One region of the Peribacillus sp. YIM B13477 genome, then DNA from elsewhere that is predicted to be linked to it. Evidence: predicted binding sites of a transcription regulator. Region 1 holds the regulator's gene; the other holds the start of a gene.

Region 1 (7,371 bases):
GAAAGTCATAAACGTTTTGGCGGTGTCGTTCCGGAAATAGCTTCCCGTCATCATGTAGAACAAATTACTATTGTTCTTGAAGAAGCACTGCTGCAAGCGGGTGTGACATATGAAGACTTGGATGCCATTGCCGTTACAGAAGGTCCCGGCCTTGTAGGGGCACTATTAATAGGTGTGAATGCGGCGAAGGCTGTAGCTTTCGCACATGGAATACCAATTGTCGGTACGCATCATATCGCAGGTCATATCTATGCAAATCGGCTTATTCAGGAGATTGAATATCCTGCGCTTTCTTTAGTCGTTTCGGGAGGCCATACGGAATTGGTGCTTTTAGAAGAACCGGGTTCTTTCAAGGTCATCGGGGAGACGCGGGATGATGCAGCAGGAGAGGCGTATGATAAAGTGGCTCGAACCTTGGGGCTCCCTTATCCTGGCGGGCCTCATATCGATAGGCTTGCGCAAGAAGGCTCACCATCTTTGAAACTGCCTAGGGCATGGTTGGATGGCAGCTATGACTTTTCTTTCAGCGGGTTAAAATCAGCGGTAATCAACACTTTGCATAATGCAGAACAGCGCGGGGAAAAAATTGAACCTAAAGATTTAGCGGCAAGCTTCCAAGCAAGCGTGATTGAAGTGCTTGTAATGAAAGCTGTGAAGGCTGCAAAGGAATATAATGTGAAACAGGTATTGCTTGCTGGAGGAGTTGCGGCAAATAAAGGCCTTAGGGAAGCATTAACGGAAGCTTTTAAGGATTTACCTATGGATATATCCATTCCGCCCCTATACCTTTGTACCGACAATGCTGCCATGATTGGTGCTGCTGGCAGTGTCATGTTTGAAAAGGGAAAGCGATCCGGTTTGGATTTGAACGGAAATCCTGGATTGGATATAGAAGCATTTTAATGGACGAGAAGACAGGATCCCTCACTTTGGCATCCTGTCTTTTTATCGTGTTAATGAAATAATAGAATATTCTGTGGATAAAGTTTTTTTGATAATCATCCTGCATGTGTATAAAGTGGTGTTTCTGTGGATAAGTGGATATGTTTCTGTGGATAATGTGTATAACTCAAATTAATGGCTAATGAGCGGTAAGTGGTTTGTTAACAAGTTTGTGGATAACTTTCAAGCGACACTTTGGTTGGAAAAGAAAAAGACCGAGTCAATTGACTCGGTCTTTTTCATTCTTCCAGTTCAGCCCATTCTTCGAGAAGCTGATCCAAACTTTCTTGTGCATGATCAAGTTTTGTTTGGACTTCCATTACCTTTTCGTGGTCCTGAAAAACATTTGGATCACATAGGAGGTCATTATATTCGTTTATTTCGGTTTCAAGAAGCTCCATGGCTGCCTCGATTTCCTCAATGCGCCGTTTTCGCTGGCGTTCAGCTTTTTTTGCTTCTTTATCAATTTTGTAATTTGTTTTTTCTACAGCTGCATCTAAAGATTTAGCCTGATCCTGCTGTTCAAGTGCTTGGATTTCCGCTTGCTCCTGTTTCTTCTCTAGATAGTAATCATAATCACCGAGGAATTCTTCGTTGCCGTCTTTGGAGAGCTCTATCACTTTCGTTGCTATCCGATTTATGAAATAACGGTCATGTGAGACGAATAGAATAGTTCCCGGATAATCAATTAATGCATTTTCAAGCACCAATTTACTATCGAGGTCCAAATGGTTCGTTGGTTCATCAAGAATTAAAAAATTGCCTTTTTGCATCATCATTTTGGCTAGAGCAAGCCGAGCCTTTTCGCCCCCGCTTAGTGTGGAAACGGTTTTCAAAACATCGTCCCCGCTAAATAGGAAATTACCGAGTACGGTGCGAATGTCCTTTTCCGGTTTAAGGGGATAGTCGTCCCATAATTCATTGAGTACGCGTTTATTGGAAACAAGGTTAGCCTGTTCTTGATCGTAGTAGCTGACTTCTACGTTCGTTCCAAACCGGAAATCCCCAGAAAGGGCAGGCAGCTTGGAAATGATCGTTTTCAATAAAGTTGATTTTCCAACTCCATTTGGGCCGACAAGAGCTATGCTCTCTCCTTTTGTCATCCGGGAATTAATATTCTTTGATACCGTTTCCCCTTCGTATCCGATAGCCAGGTCCTGGAGGTGGAGTACTTCATTTCCGCTTTGCCTTTCAATCTGGAAAGAAAAATTCGCGGACTTTTCATCACCTTGCGGCTTGTCCAGTACATCCATCTTTTCGAGCTGTTTACGTCTGCTTTGTGCTCTTTTCGTTGTGGAAGCCCTTGTGATATTACGTTGGACAAAATCGCGAAGCTTTTCGATTTCCCCTTGCTGTTTCTCGAACAGTTTCATGTCCCGCTCATAATCTTCCGCTTTTCCCTCTAGGTAAGAACTATAATTACCATGGTATTTTTTCATGTTATTCCGGGAAATCTCATATACCAGGTTTACTACTTTATCTAAAAAATAGCGGTCATGGGAAACAATGAGGACAGCTCCCTGGTAGCCTTGTAAATATTGTTCAAGCCAAGAGAGGGTTTCGATATCCAAATGGTTCGTCGGCTCATCCAGAATCAATATATCCGGTTTCCTTAAAAGCAGCTTACCTAATGCAAGCCTTGTTTTTTGCCCGCCGCTTAAAGTGGAAATTGGGGTAGAATAGTCAAAGTCGGCAAACTGAAGACCATGCAATACGGAACGGATATCCGCTTCATATTGATAACCGCCTTTCTCTTTGAATGCCACCATCAAAGTGTCGTATTCATTCAGCACTTTTTGGTAAACCGTTTCGTTTTCAAAGATGTCAGGTCTGGCCATATCAGCCTCAAGGCGACGCAGTTCCTTTTCCTGCTCTATAAGATCAGTGAATACAGTAAGCATTTCATCCCAAATTGTCAGTTCGGATTCCAATCCAGTATCCTGGGCCATATAGCCGATGGTGACGCCTTTTGGTTTGATTATTTCACCGCCATCATGGGAAAGCTGCCCGGCTATGATTTTTAGCAGGGTGGATTTGCCGGCGCCATTTCGGCCGACAAGGGCAATTCGATCTTTATTTTGAACTTCGAGCTTCATATTTGATAAAATAAGTTCAGCTCCATAATATTTCGATAGTTGATTGATTTGTAATAAAATCATAGATTTCACCTCAATTGATTACTGTTAGTTTAACGTATTTTAGTTATTATCGGCAACAGCTTGGTTCCAAGCTGAAAGAAAAGCTGTTACATAAAGTGGAATAATAGTGTATGATTTAGGAGGGGTTACTTAAATGGGAGACTTAACGCATTTTAATGAACAGGGCAGGGCCAAAATGGTCGATGTGAGTGCTAAGCCTGAAACAACCCGGACGGCAGTGGCTCAATCGAGCATTTTATTGAATGATGAAATATATGAATTGGTCACGAACCATAAGATGAAAAAAGGTGATGTACTGGCTGTTGCACAAGTTGCAGGAATCATGGCCAGCAAAAATACATCCAATATAATTCCGATGTGCCATCCCATTGCTCTGCAAGGGGTCAATATAGCCTTTGATTGGGAAAAAGAAGAACAAGGATATAGGCTTAGGATTGAAACGGAAGCTAAGACAAAAGGGAGTACAGGTGTGGAAATGGAAGCGTTAACAGCTGCATCCGTGACTGCCTTGACTGTTTATGACATGTGTAAGGCCATTGATAAGGGAATGGTGATCGGGCCTACATTCTTAGTGGAGAAAACAGGCGGAGTGTCTAGTAGCGATTATAAAAGGCAAGTAAAACGAACAGATAGAGATTAAGTTGAAAAGCATGTGTGAAGGCGGGGAAGAACAATGAACCATGACCCAAAGATACCGCAGGCAACAGCCAAAAGGTTGCCATTGTATTATCGATTTTTAAAGAACTTACATTCCTCAGGCAAACAAAGAGTTTCCTCGGCTGAGCTAAGTGAAGCCGTAAAAGTGGATTCTGCTACCATTCGCCGTGATTTTTCCTACTTTGGCGCGCTTGGGAAAAAAGGCTACGGCTACAATGTCAATTATTTATTATCCTTCTTCAGAAAAACACTTGATCAAGATGAATTGACCAAAGTCGCTTTAATCGGAGTGGGAAATTTAGGAACCGCTTTTTTAAATTACAATTTCATGAAAAATAATAATACAAAAATTGAAATGGCTTTCGAAGTTTCTGAAGAAAAGGTCGGCAAGCGAATAGCTGATGTGCCCATCTACCATATGGATCAAATCGATACACTATTGCAGGAAAATAATATTACTGCAGCTATATTGACAGTGCCTGCACAGGTAGCCCAGACGATAACCGATCGTCTAGTCAAAGCTGACATAAAAGGAATATTGAATTTCACACCTGCACGGCTGACCGTGCCGCCATCCATAAGGGTCCACCACATTGACCTGGCCGTGGAACTTCAGTCGCTCATCTACTTCCTGAAACATTATCCGGTAGTGGAAGAAGCCGCTTTGGAGGAATGAAAAAACGCTGCTTTTATGCAGCGTTTTTTCATTTTTTCTTATTTTTTTGTGCGGCTTTAATCTTAAAGTGCAGCATGATCATGCGTAATCCCGATCCAAAATCAAGAGTCGCAATAAGGACAAGTATGTAGGCAAAGAGTCCCCATCCTGAAGAATTGACGGTTTGAATTGCGATAGCGGTAAAAAGAGCTCCTAAGCCTGCATAAATGATGCCCATGAATAATGGTGATTGACGTTTCATAATAAACCTCCGATGAAGGCCTGTGCAGTATCTAGCATCTTCTCAATATCCTCCCGATATACCACTTGAAGGATGATAACAAGCGTGTTCATCGCAATATGAGCGCTCATGGATACGAGAATGCGGCCTGTTTTCGCATAAAGGAAAGCAAAAGTGAAGCCCATTGCCGTATATAAAAGAAGATGTTCAAATTCACCATGCGCCAAGCCGAAAATAACTGAGCTGATTAAAGCTGAAATAAAGAAGTTAAAGCGTTTATGAAGTGATCCGAAAATAATTTTACGGAAAATTAATTCTTCCAATATAGGTCCAATTACTGAAGTGACGAAAATGACCATGGGGACTTTGTAAATAAGTGAAATGAGTTGCTGCGTATTTTCAGATTCAGACTCCACCCCAAGCATTTGTTCAATGCTTCCGGCAATGCTTTGCGCAAAAAGAGCCATGAAGACTCCTGCAATTGCCCATAATATCGACATGGATACGGAAGTTTGGTTTCTCGTGTCCAGCTTTTCCCTCATATCTTTTCTCATTAAAAAAAGAATCAAGAATAAAGCAGCGAGAAAACTGAAAACTATCCAGTATGCTGCAGATTTCACTTCGAGTTCATCAGCCGGCATTCCGGTATAAGACCCGATCAGCATGAAAATGGGTACCCCGACAATACTGGATAATTGCATGGCAATATAAATGATGATGACGAACCAATATTCTTTTTTCAAAAATGAAAACTCCTTTATAGTCACCCATCCGCTTGGAACGTTACTGACATGGGGACAATCTATAAACGCATACTACAAAATGGTATCAAAAATTGGGGCAGAACACCACTTAAAGGTACCCCTAACATGACATTTCAATGACTATGTTTAGGAAATCATTATGCTAATGTAGTTTACCCGTAATTTATCAGAAATTAATAAAAAATTTTCAATAAGATACTTGCAAAAAAGGCTCGGTTTATTTAATATTATAAATGTGTTAGCACTCGATGATGAAGAGTGCTAATAATCATGAAACAAATTATCAAGAGAATATGAGGAGGTTGTTTCACTTGTTAAAACCATTAGGTGATCGCGTTATTATTGAACTAGTTCAAACTGAAGAAAAAACTGCAAGCGGTATTGTTCTTCCTGATACTGCTAAAGAAAAGCCACAAGAAGGTAAGGTAGTAGCAGTTGGTACTGGCCGTGTCCTTGAAAATGGCGAACGTGTTGCTTTAGAGGTTGCCCAAGGCGATCTAATTATCTTCTCAAAATATGCAGGTACTGAAGTTAAATACGAAGACACTGAATACTTAATTTTACGTGAAAGCGACATTCTAGCTGTTATCGGCTAATTATACATCATACTTAACTGAACGAAAATTTTCTTAAATTTTAGGGAGGTACTTATAAATGGCTAAAGAAATTAAATTTAGTGAAGAAGCTCGCCGCTCCATGCTTCGTGGTGTGGACGCACTTGCAGATGCAGTTAAAGTAACGCTTGGACCAAAAGGTCGTAACGTGGTTCTTGAGAAAAAATTCGGTTCGCCGCTTATCACAAATGACGGTGTGACGATCGCTAAAGAAATCGAATTGGAAGATGCATTCGAAAACATGGGTGCGAAATTGGTTGCTGAAGTAGCAAGCAAAACAAACGACGTAGCTGGTGACGGTACAACTACTGCAACGGTTCTTGCGCAAGCGATGATCCGTGAAGGTCTTAAAAACGTAACAGCTGGTGCGAACCCAATGGGTATCCGTAAAGGAATCGAGAAAGCAGTCAATACTGCAATCGCAGAATTGAAAGCCATTTCCCAACCTGTTGAAAACAAAGAGTCTATCGCACAAGTTGCTGCCATCTCTTCAGCTGATGAAGAAGTGGGCCAACTGATTGCGGAAGCAATGGAGCGCGTTGGTAACGACGGCGTCATCACAATCGAAGAGTCTAAAGGTTTCACAACTGAGTTGGACGTAGTGGAGGGTATGCAATTCGATCGCGGATATGCATCTCCATACATGGTTACTGATTCAGATAAAATGGAAGCTGTCCTTGAGAATCCATATATCTTGATCACTGATAAAAAAATCACGAATATCCAAGAAATCCTTCCTGTACTTGAGCAAGTTGTACAACAAGGAAAACCGCTATTATTGATTGCTGAAGATGTAGAAGGCGAAGCACTTGCAACTCTTGTTGTGAACAAACTTCGTGGAACATTCAACGCTGTTGCGGTTAAAGCTCCTGGATTCGGTGACCGTCGTAAAGCAATGCTTGAAGACATCGCAGCTCTTACAGGCGGTGAAGTAATCACTGAAGAAATCGGACTTGATCTTAAATCTGCAACAATCGATTCATTAGGCCGTGCGTCTAAAGTGGTTGTTACGAAAGAAAATACAACGATCGTTGAAGGATCTGGGGATACAGCTCAAATCCAAGCTCGTGTAAACCAAATCCGTGTTCAATTAGAAGAAACAACTTCTGAATTCGACCGTGAAAAATTACAAGAACGCCTTGCTAAATTAGCTGGTGGTGTAGCGGTAATCAAAGTCGGTGCAGCTACTGAAACAGAATTGAAAGAACGTAAACTTCGTATTGAAGATGCATTGAACTCCACTCGTGCCGCTGTTGAAGAAGGTATCGTAGCCGGTGGTGGTACAGCACTTCTTAACGTATACAATAAAATCGCTGAAATCCAAGCGGAAGGCGACGTA
Region 2 (7,371 bases), on a different contig from region 1:
GTCAGTGCCAACGGACGCACCATTTCAGTCGATACCTCGGACGGGGAGTGGGCACTTGATGTCCTTCAAACCGATGCAGCGATCAACCCTGGCAATAGCGGCGGTGCTTTGATCAATACCGCTGGGGAAGTGATCGGCATAAACAGTCTGAAGATTTCCGAAAACGGTGTGGAAGGCTTAGGGTTTGCCATACCAAGCAATGATGTGATTCCGATTGTTACGGAACTGATTGAAAATGGAAAAATCACGCGTCCATATTTAGGAGTCAGCTTGGCCAGTATGGAAGAACTTCCGCAATATTACATTCAAAATGTTCCTGAAGCAGTAAAGTCCGGTGTAATGGTGACGAGTATAGAGGCGGGATCGGCTGCGGCGAATGGAGGGCTTAAGCAACAGGATATCATTGTTGAGATTGATGGAACGAAAATAAATACTTCCGCAGCATTAAGGAAATACTTATATACAGATAAGAAAATCGGCGATAAAGTAAAAATTAAAGTATACCGAGGTACTGAAGAGAAAACGGTAACGATAACCTTGCAAAAACCATAGAAAGAGGTAAGGCCCCTAATCATTCATCAGGGGCCTTTTATTTAGAAGTTTTTAATAGTAAACGCAATTTTAATATCGGAAAAATAGATAGTGTATTTGCACTGTTTTTTAGATTTTTAATCTAGTCCTTAATACCTAAAGGTTAATAGTGGCATGTTCTATTTGTCAAGGTTTTCATTGTGAATATGTTAAAATATAGAAAAGATTTGACAAATTTGTGAAATGTCATAAAATAGAAAGAAAGGGGATGAAATTATGGAAGCTAATCAGAAGATGTTAGATGCAGTGAAATGGGTATCGGGCACAGGTTGTGTAATCGGAACTATTATTTTTGCTTTAAGCTTCATTGTAAGCGATTACAATAAAGATTATATATTTACCTCCGTTGGAATCGCCATCACACTAAGCGCAGCTGCAATTTTTCTAGTTGGTATATTTTTTGTCCTGACAGAAGAAATGGTAATGAAAACACATAAAGGTGAAAGAATTGTACCGGAAACGACTAAAATCATAAAAATGAAGTCAAAGTCTAACACTCAAACAAAAAGAAGTACAGAATTCAGTAACTAAAACGAGGAATATAGCATAATGAGCATTCTAGCATCAGATTTACTAACATGGATGAACGCCTGTCTAAAGAATTTGAGTCAAAGTGATCCGAATGATTGAATGCGCTTTCATATTGTGGAGGACTTGGATTAATCATCAGTTGGCTACTTTTTAATTCAATACAATATACTGCACTCGTTATGTATCAAAAATATGACCAACCCTCTCATTAAATGGAATACACACGATGTGCTCAGATATCCAAACCGAACTGCCCGAGCGCAGGAAGTTCTAACTTTGAACTATATCCACGAGAAAAGGACATTTTTTAAACGTCCTTTTTTTGTGTTTTTTTTTGTACTTTTACTTGAAGTTTCATTCAATGAGGAAGTCGTGGGTTACAAAGGCGGAGTTTATTGAACAACCAAATGTCCATTTCTGTAATTCAGTCCTGTCCTGCTGACCGATAAACATCACTAGTTGCAACAAGTTTGACCGACCCCTGAATTATTTCACTCATTACTACTAATAAACGGCTGGTTAGGAATACTGAAAGGGCAATAAGTATTGCGAGGAGAAAGAGCCCAATTTACCCACTCGTTGTTTCCTTATATACATATAATATTGACCAGTGTTGGATCATTAGAGTTTGGAATCATGGATTCAACATCATATCCAATGCGGCTACCATTTACCAACTTCCCTGTCCGAGTGTAAAAGATCCGTTTTAAATCATGTTTTCCAACGATAAATACCTACTTGACAGGATAGGTAATATCATTCATATTCTTGAGGGAGGTTGAGGCAATAAACACGGAGAATATAATGTGAAATTTTCATTTCATTATATTAGAGTAATAATAAATGGGTAGTGGACCGGTAATATATGCAATCCTGTACTGATAAGTGAATGTCCATAGGTATGTTATTAAACAATTATTATATTTCATTTGCTGAAGATTTTCGAACATTTCAGTTCATTTACCATCTTCTTACTGCTCTTTATTGAACTTTATGTGACAGATGTCACTTTGTATTGTCTTTTTTTAGACTTGGGATTAATATTGGTATGTCGGGGTTTGTGAACATGGTAACACTTTGTCCGAATAATTACCAATTGGAATTTTATTATGTAAGAAAGGGGTAGTACTATGAAAATAAAATGGGCTCTATTAACTATACTTTTTACTATTGCCACTGTGCTAACCGGTTGCGATAACCCATTAATGGTCTTGGACCCTAAAGGGCCAGTAGCTGCAACACAAGCAGATGTTATTATGATTTCGATATGGACAATGGCCTTTGTCGTCCTTGTCGTTATGGTACTGTATATCTTCATGATAATGAAATATCGTGCTTCCAAACAACGTGATGATTATGAACCGCCTCATATTGAAGGAAGTAAGGTTCTTGAAATAATTTGGGTGGCGATCCCAATTATAATCGTCGCTTTCCTATCCGTTGTTACTGTTAAAACAACAAATGAAGTTGAGGCAACACCTAAAGGATACGGAGATCAAGAACCTTTAGTTATTTACGCTTCATCTTCCAACTGGAAGTGGCATTTTAGCTATCCGGAAGAAGATATCGAAACGGTCAACTATCTGTTTATACCGACTAACCGACCAATCGAATTTAAACTTTACTCATTCGGTCCAATCTCAAGTTTCTGGATTCCGCAACTTGGAGGACAAAAATACGCGATGTCGGACATGGTTAATACGTTGCACTTAGCAGCTGATGTACCAGGTGAGTATATGGGTCGAAATTCAAACTTCAGTGGTTCAGGTTTTGCTCAGCAAACGTTTAACGTTAATGCATTGTCAGCAAAAGATTACGATAAGTGGGTAGATGAAATTAAAGCTACTGCTAAACCGATTACTGAGGAAAAATTCAATGAATTATTAAAACCTGGTCATGTGGGACAATCCACATACACTGGAACTCATTTAGAGTTTTCACCAGCTCCTGAAGGGGAAAATGCTGGTCATGACCACGGATCTTCCGATACTGAAGAACATGATTCCAAGGATTCACACGAGGAACATTCAGAACACAGCAACATGAATCACTAAGAATTAATTTCGTTCGATAAAACAACTAGGTTTACAAGATAAGGAATATTTTCCTGAAAGGAGTCACAAAAGTATGGATTACTTTGATCGATTTGCCGTACCTCATCCAAGTCCTGCGATTTATGCATCCATGGTTGCCATTGGTTTAACCATGATTGCGGTTGTTGCCGGAATTACCTATTTTAAAAAATGGGGTTACTTATGGCGTGAGTGGTTAACAACGGTTGACCATAAACGTATTGGTATCATGTACATCTTGGCAGCACTGCTTATGCTTTTCCGCGGTGGCGTCGATGCTCTTATGATGCGTGCTCAAACGGCTATTCCAGATAACGGTCTTTTGGATGGACAGCATTATAATGAGGTATTTACAACACACGGGGTCGTCATGATCCTGTTTATGGCTATGCCATTTATCATTGGGTTAATGAACATTGTTACACCATTACAAATTGGAGCGCGTGACGTAGCATTCCCACGTCTGAACGCAGTAAGCTTCTGGTTATTCTTCATGGGGGCAATGCTATTTAACATCTCTTTCGTAGTCGGTGGTTCTCCTGATGCAGGCTGGACATCTTACTTCCCGCTGGCAAGTAACGATTTCAGTGAATCAGTCGGTTCGAACTATTACGCGATTTCACTTCAAATAGCAGGTATCGGTACATTACTGACTGGTATCAACTTTATCGTAACAATCTTGAAAATGAGAGCACCTGGCATGAACTTAATGAAAATGCCAATGTTCACATGGTCTATCTTGATCACTAACTTCATTATCGTTTTCGCTTTCCCTGTATTGACAGTGGCACTTGCGTTGATGACAATGGATCGTCTATTCGGAACTCAATTCTTTACGATGGCCAATGGCGGTAGCGATATGCTTTGGGCGAACTTGTTCTGGGTTTGGGGACATCCTGAAGTTTATATAGTAATTCTTCCAGCTTTCGGTATTTACAGTGAAATCATTTCGACATTTGCACGTCGTAACCTGTACGGGTATAATTCGATGGTTATCTCCATGGTAGCTATTTCTACTCTATCTTTCATTGTATGGGCTCACCATTTCTATACAATGGGTCACGGTGCAATGGTTAATGGTATCTTCTCGATTACCACGATGGCAATTGCCGTACCGACTGGTGTTAAGATTTTCAACTGGTTGTTCACACTTTGGAAAGGTAAAATCGTATTTACCGTTCCAATGCTATACTCTTTAGCTTTCATTCCGATTTTCACGCTCGGTGGGGTAACAGGGGTAATGCTTGCCATGGCAAGTGCTGACTACCAATACCATAATACAATGTTCTTAGTAGCTCACTTCCACTACGTTTTAATCCCTGGTACTGTATTTGCCGTACTTGCTGGTTTCACGTACTGGTGGCCAAAAATGTTCGGTTTCATGTTGAGCGAAAAAATTGGGAAATGGTCGTTCTGGTTCATTACAATCGGCTTTAATGTAACCTTCTTCCCGATGTTCATCACTGGTTTAGATGGGCAGGCACGTCGTATGTATACGTACTCTGAATCAACAGGGTATGGTCCATTGAATATGCTCTCTTTCGTTGGAGCGATTGGCTTGGCAATAGGTTTTGCACTTATTGTGTACAATATCTATTGGAGCACTCGTTATGCGTCAAGAAATATTTCAAACGATCCATGGGATGCACGTTCTCTAGAGTGGGCTACACATACTCCAATCCCTGAATATAACTTTGCAGTTGTGCCAACAGTTGCTTCTACAGAAGCATTCTGGGATGCAAAGAAAAAAGGCTTTAAATTATTTGGCGGTAAAGTAGAAAAGATTCATATGCCAAATAACAGTGGCGTGCCGTTTATCATGAGCTGTATCTTCTTCGTTTGGGGCTTTGCATTGGTATTCAGCATGTGGATCATTGCAATCATTGCAACGATCGGTATCTTTGCTTGTATGATTCACCGTTCATTCGAAAAAGACCACGGACGTTATATCTCTGTTGAAGAGATCGAAGAAACTGAAAATAAATTGCGAGGTGCTAAGTAATGAAAATAGATAACTCGCTGCCACTAGAATATAGCACGGAAGAAAATCGCTTAAAGATTTTTGGATTCTGGATTTTCCTAGGAGCAGAAATAGCTCTTTTCGCTACACTGTTCGCCACTTATTTTGTATTAGTTGATGGAACTGGAAATGGTCCAACAGGGGAACATCTTTTTAAAGTGCCAACCCTGATGTTTCAAACAATCTTTCTTTTAACCAGTAGTTTTACCATTGGTCTTGGAATCAATGCAATGAGACTTGGCAGGCAGAAAGCAACGATTGGTTTCTTCATCATCACCCTTATTCTTGGTTTAGGCTTCTTGGGAGTCGAAATTTATGAATTCGTGGAGTATGTACATGAAGGAGCAACCATTCAAACAAGTGCTTTCTTATCTAGTTTGTTTACATTACTAGGTACGCATGGAGCTCACGTTACACTTGGTTTATTCTGGGGAACCTTCATCATCATGCAGATCAAAAAGCGCGGTATGACTCCAGAAACAACAAACAAGGCTTTCATCTTTTCACTTTACTGGCATTTCTTGGACGTTGTCTGGATTTTCATCTTCAGTTTCGTCTACCTGAAAGGAATGATGTAATATGAAAGAATTATTCCCACGGGGCCAAGTTATGGGATTTGCCTTTTCACTAGTCCTGACTTTGGTCGCACTATCAGTTATTATGTTTGATCTCTCACTTAAAATGGGTGTGATCATCCTTCTTGTTACAGCTTTCATGCAAGCTGCACTTCAATTAGTTATGTTCATGCACGCAGGTGAGTCTGAAGATAAAGCATCGATTTATACAAACGTTTATTACGGATTGTTCGTTGCATTGGTTACAATTTTCGGTACAATGCTAACAATGATTTGGGGATATCAATAATCGATTCCGGAAAAGCTGGGTGTCTTGATGACGCCCAGTTTTTTTGATTTTTAAACCGGTCTATCCATTTCATTCATGGAAGTTTGTTAACAAGGATTTGGCCGAAACCATATTGGTTAGTATAACCATATCGCAACATTATATTTATAATGGGAAATTTTCACTTTCGAAGCGCGCCCGTACGTTTAAGTGCAATGTTTTGCTAAAGTAAAACGTTAATAGAACGGACACATCTACTAAGAAAACGATCAGCCACTTTTGATATAATAAGTTATATAAGAATTAATTAATAAATGTAGCGTAGATGATGAATTGACATTGCCGGTTTTGATTGTGACAATTATTATCTTAAGTTTGTTAAAATATTGGTTTCTTGACTTCCGACAGATGCAGTTAATTGGATTATCAGTAAATTTAAAATACATTCAGAAATTAGTGGCGGGAATACAATCGTAACCTTTGACGGAAAACCTTTGGAAGGTGAAGAAAAAATTCAAGTTATTAATTATTTTAATAGCGCTATTTTTGAAGAAAAATCATATATTCCTGGGGAATGAGGAATTGTTTTTACATCCAGAAAATAGTGGGACTCCATTGGTCATTGATACTAAAAGAGGCAAAAAGGATGTTAGGTTATTTGTATATATTTACAGCGACCGCGTGGATGTAGTTAAACAGTACTAGAAGAAGCTCATTTCTTATAGTCTGTTTTCAGATAGCCTTCAAGAACGTTCCATGCCATTAATAAGAAATTTAGTTTAATAGAACATTAAAAAGACGGTCCTTAAAATACCGTCTTTGAGTTTATAAACAAAAGGGCTCTAACTAAACTTTAAAACATAGTTGATTGGAGCGGGTGTGCGAGACTCCTGCGGGAAAAGCGAGTCCAAGGGAGCACTGCGGGCGCAAAGGCACCGGGGAGGCTCCCGGACCGCCCGCGGAAAGCGAGTGCCTGGAGTGGAAATTAACGGTTAAATTGTCTACAGCTGAGACGCGCCTTAAAAATACCTTCTTTTTTATAAGGCTTTTAATATAATTCCAGTTCAAAGATATTTTTTCATTATAAAAATTCTGGTACACAAACTGGCATCTTGATTCTAGTGCCTTTTGAAAAAAACAATTAAAAGTGTTTTTAAGTAGGAGGGAATTGCAAGAGGGTCGTTAATCGTGCATATGAAAAGTATTTGGGATAGTATTTAAGGTAATAAAAAAGCAGGTATCTATTGCGATGCCTGCTTTTTTATGCTTTCCACTGTTTTTCAACTTGATGAAGGGCTTGTTGTAAAATTACTT

Evidence for each region. The regulator Rex, encoded in region 1, represses fermentation and respiration genes when NADH is low (regulators of the CRP and FNR family bind a similar motif). The targets are predictions, from matches to a motif close to TTGTGAAATATTTCACAA.
Region 2: a site for Rex is predicted at 2,116-2,133, ahead of qoxA (cytochrome aa3 quinol oxidase subunit II). Genes of this name have one in related genera too.

Annotation. Positions count from the first base shown of each region.
Region 1 covers NZ_JBHZPD010000010.1:2,003-9,373, forward strand. Annotated here, with positions in the region: gene tsaD (tRNA (adenosine(37)-N6)-threonylcarbamoyltransferase complex transferase subunit TsaD) at 1-903, shown strand, start outside; gene ACFX4H_RS22640 (ABC transporter ATP-binding protein) at 1,182-3,101, opposite strand; gene moaC (cyclic pyranopterin monophosphate synthase MoaC) at 3,235-3,741, shown strand; gene ACFX4H_RS22650 (redox-sensing transcriptional repressor Rex) at 3,775-4,434, shown strand; gene ACFX4H_RS22655 (YdiK family protein) at 4,463-4,675, opposite strand; gene ACFX4H_RS22660 (CPBP family intramembrane glutamic endopeptidase) at 4,672-5,397, opposite strand; gene groES (co-chaperone GroES) at 5,730-6,014, shown strand; gene groL (chaperonin GroEL) at 6,073-7,371, shown strand, end outside.
Region 2 covers NZ_JBHZPD010000008.1:123,317-130,687, forward strand. Annotated here, with positions in the region: gene ACFX4H_RS21150 (S1C family serine protease) at 1-552, shown strand, start outside; gene ACFX4H_RS21155 (hypothetical protein) at 808-1,122, shown strand; gene qoxA (cytochrome aa3 quinol oxidase subunit II) at 2,253-3,176, shown strand; gene qoxB (cytochrome aa3 quinol oxidase subunit I) at 3,250-5,196, shown strand; gene qoxC (cytochrome aa3 quinol oxidase subunit III) at 5,196-5,792, shown strand; gene qoxD (cytochrome aa3 quinol oxidase subunit IV) at 5,794-6,078, shown strand; partial or broken gene ACFX4H_RS21180 (YfmQ family protein) at 6,397-6,840, shown strand; gene ACFX4H_RS21185 (BA3454 family stress response protein) at 7,319-7,371, opposite strand, start outside.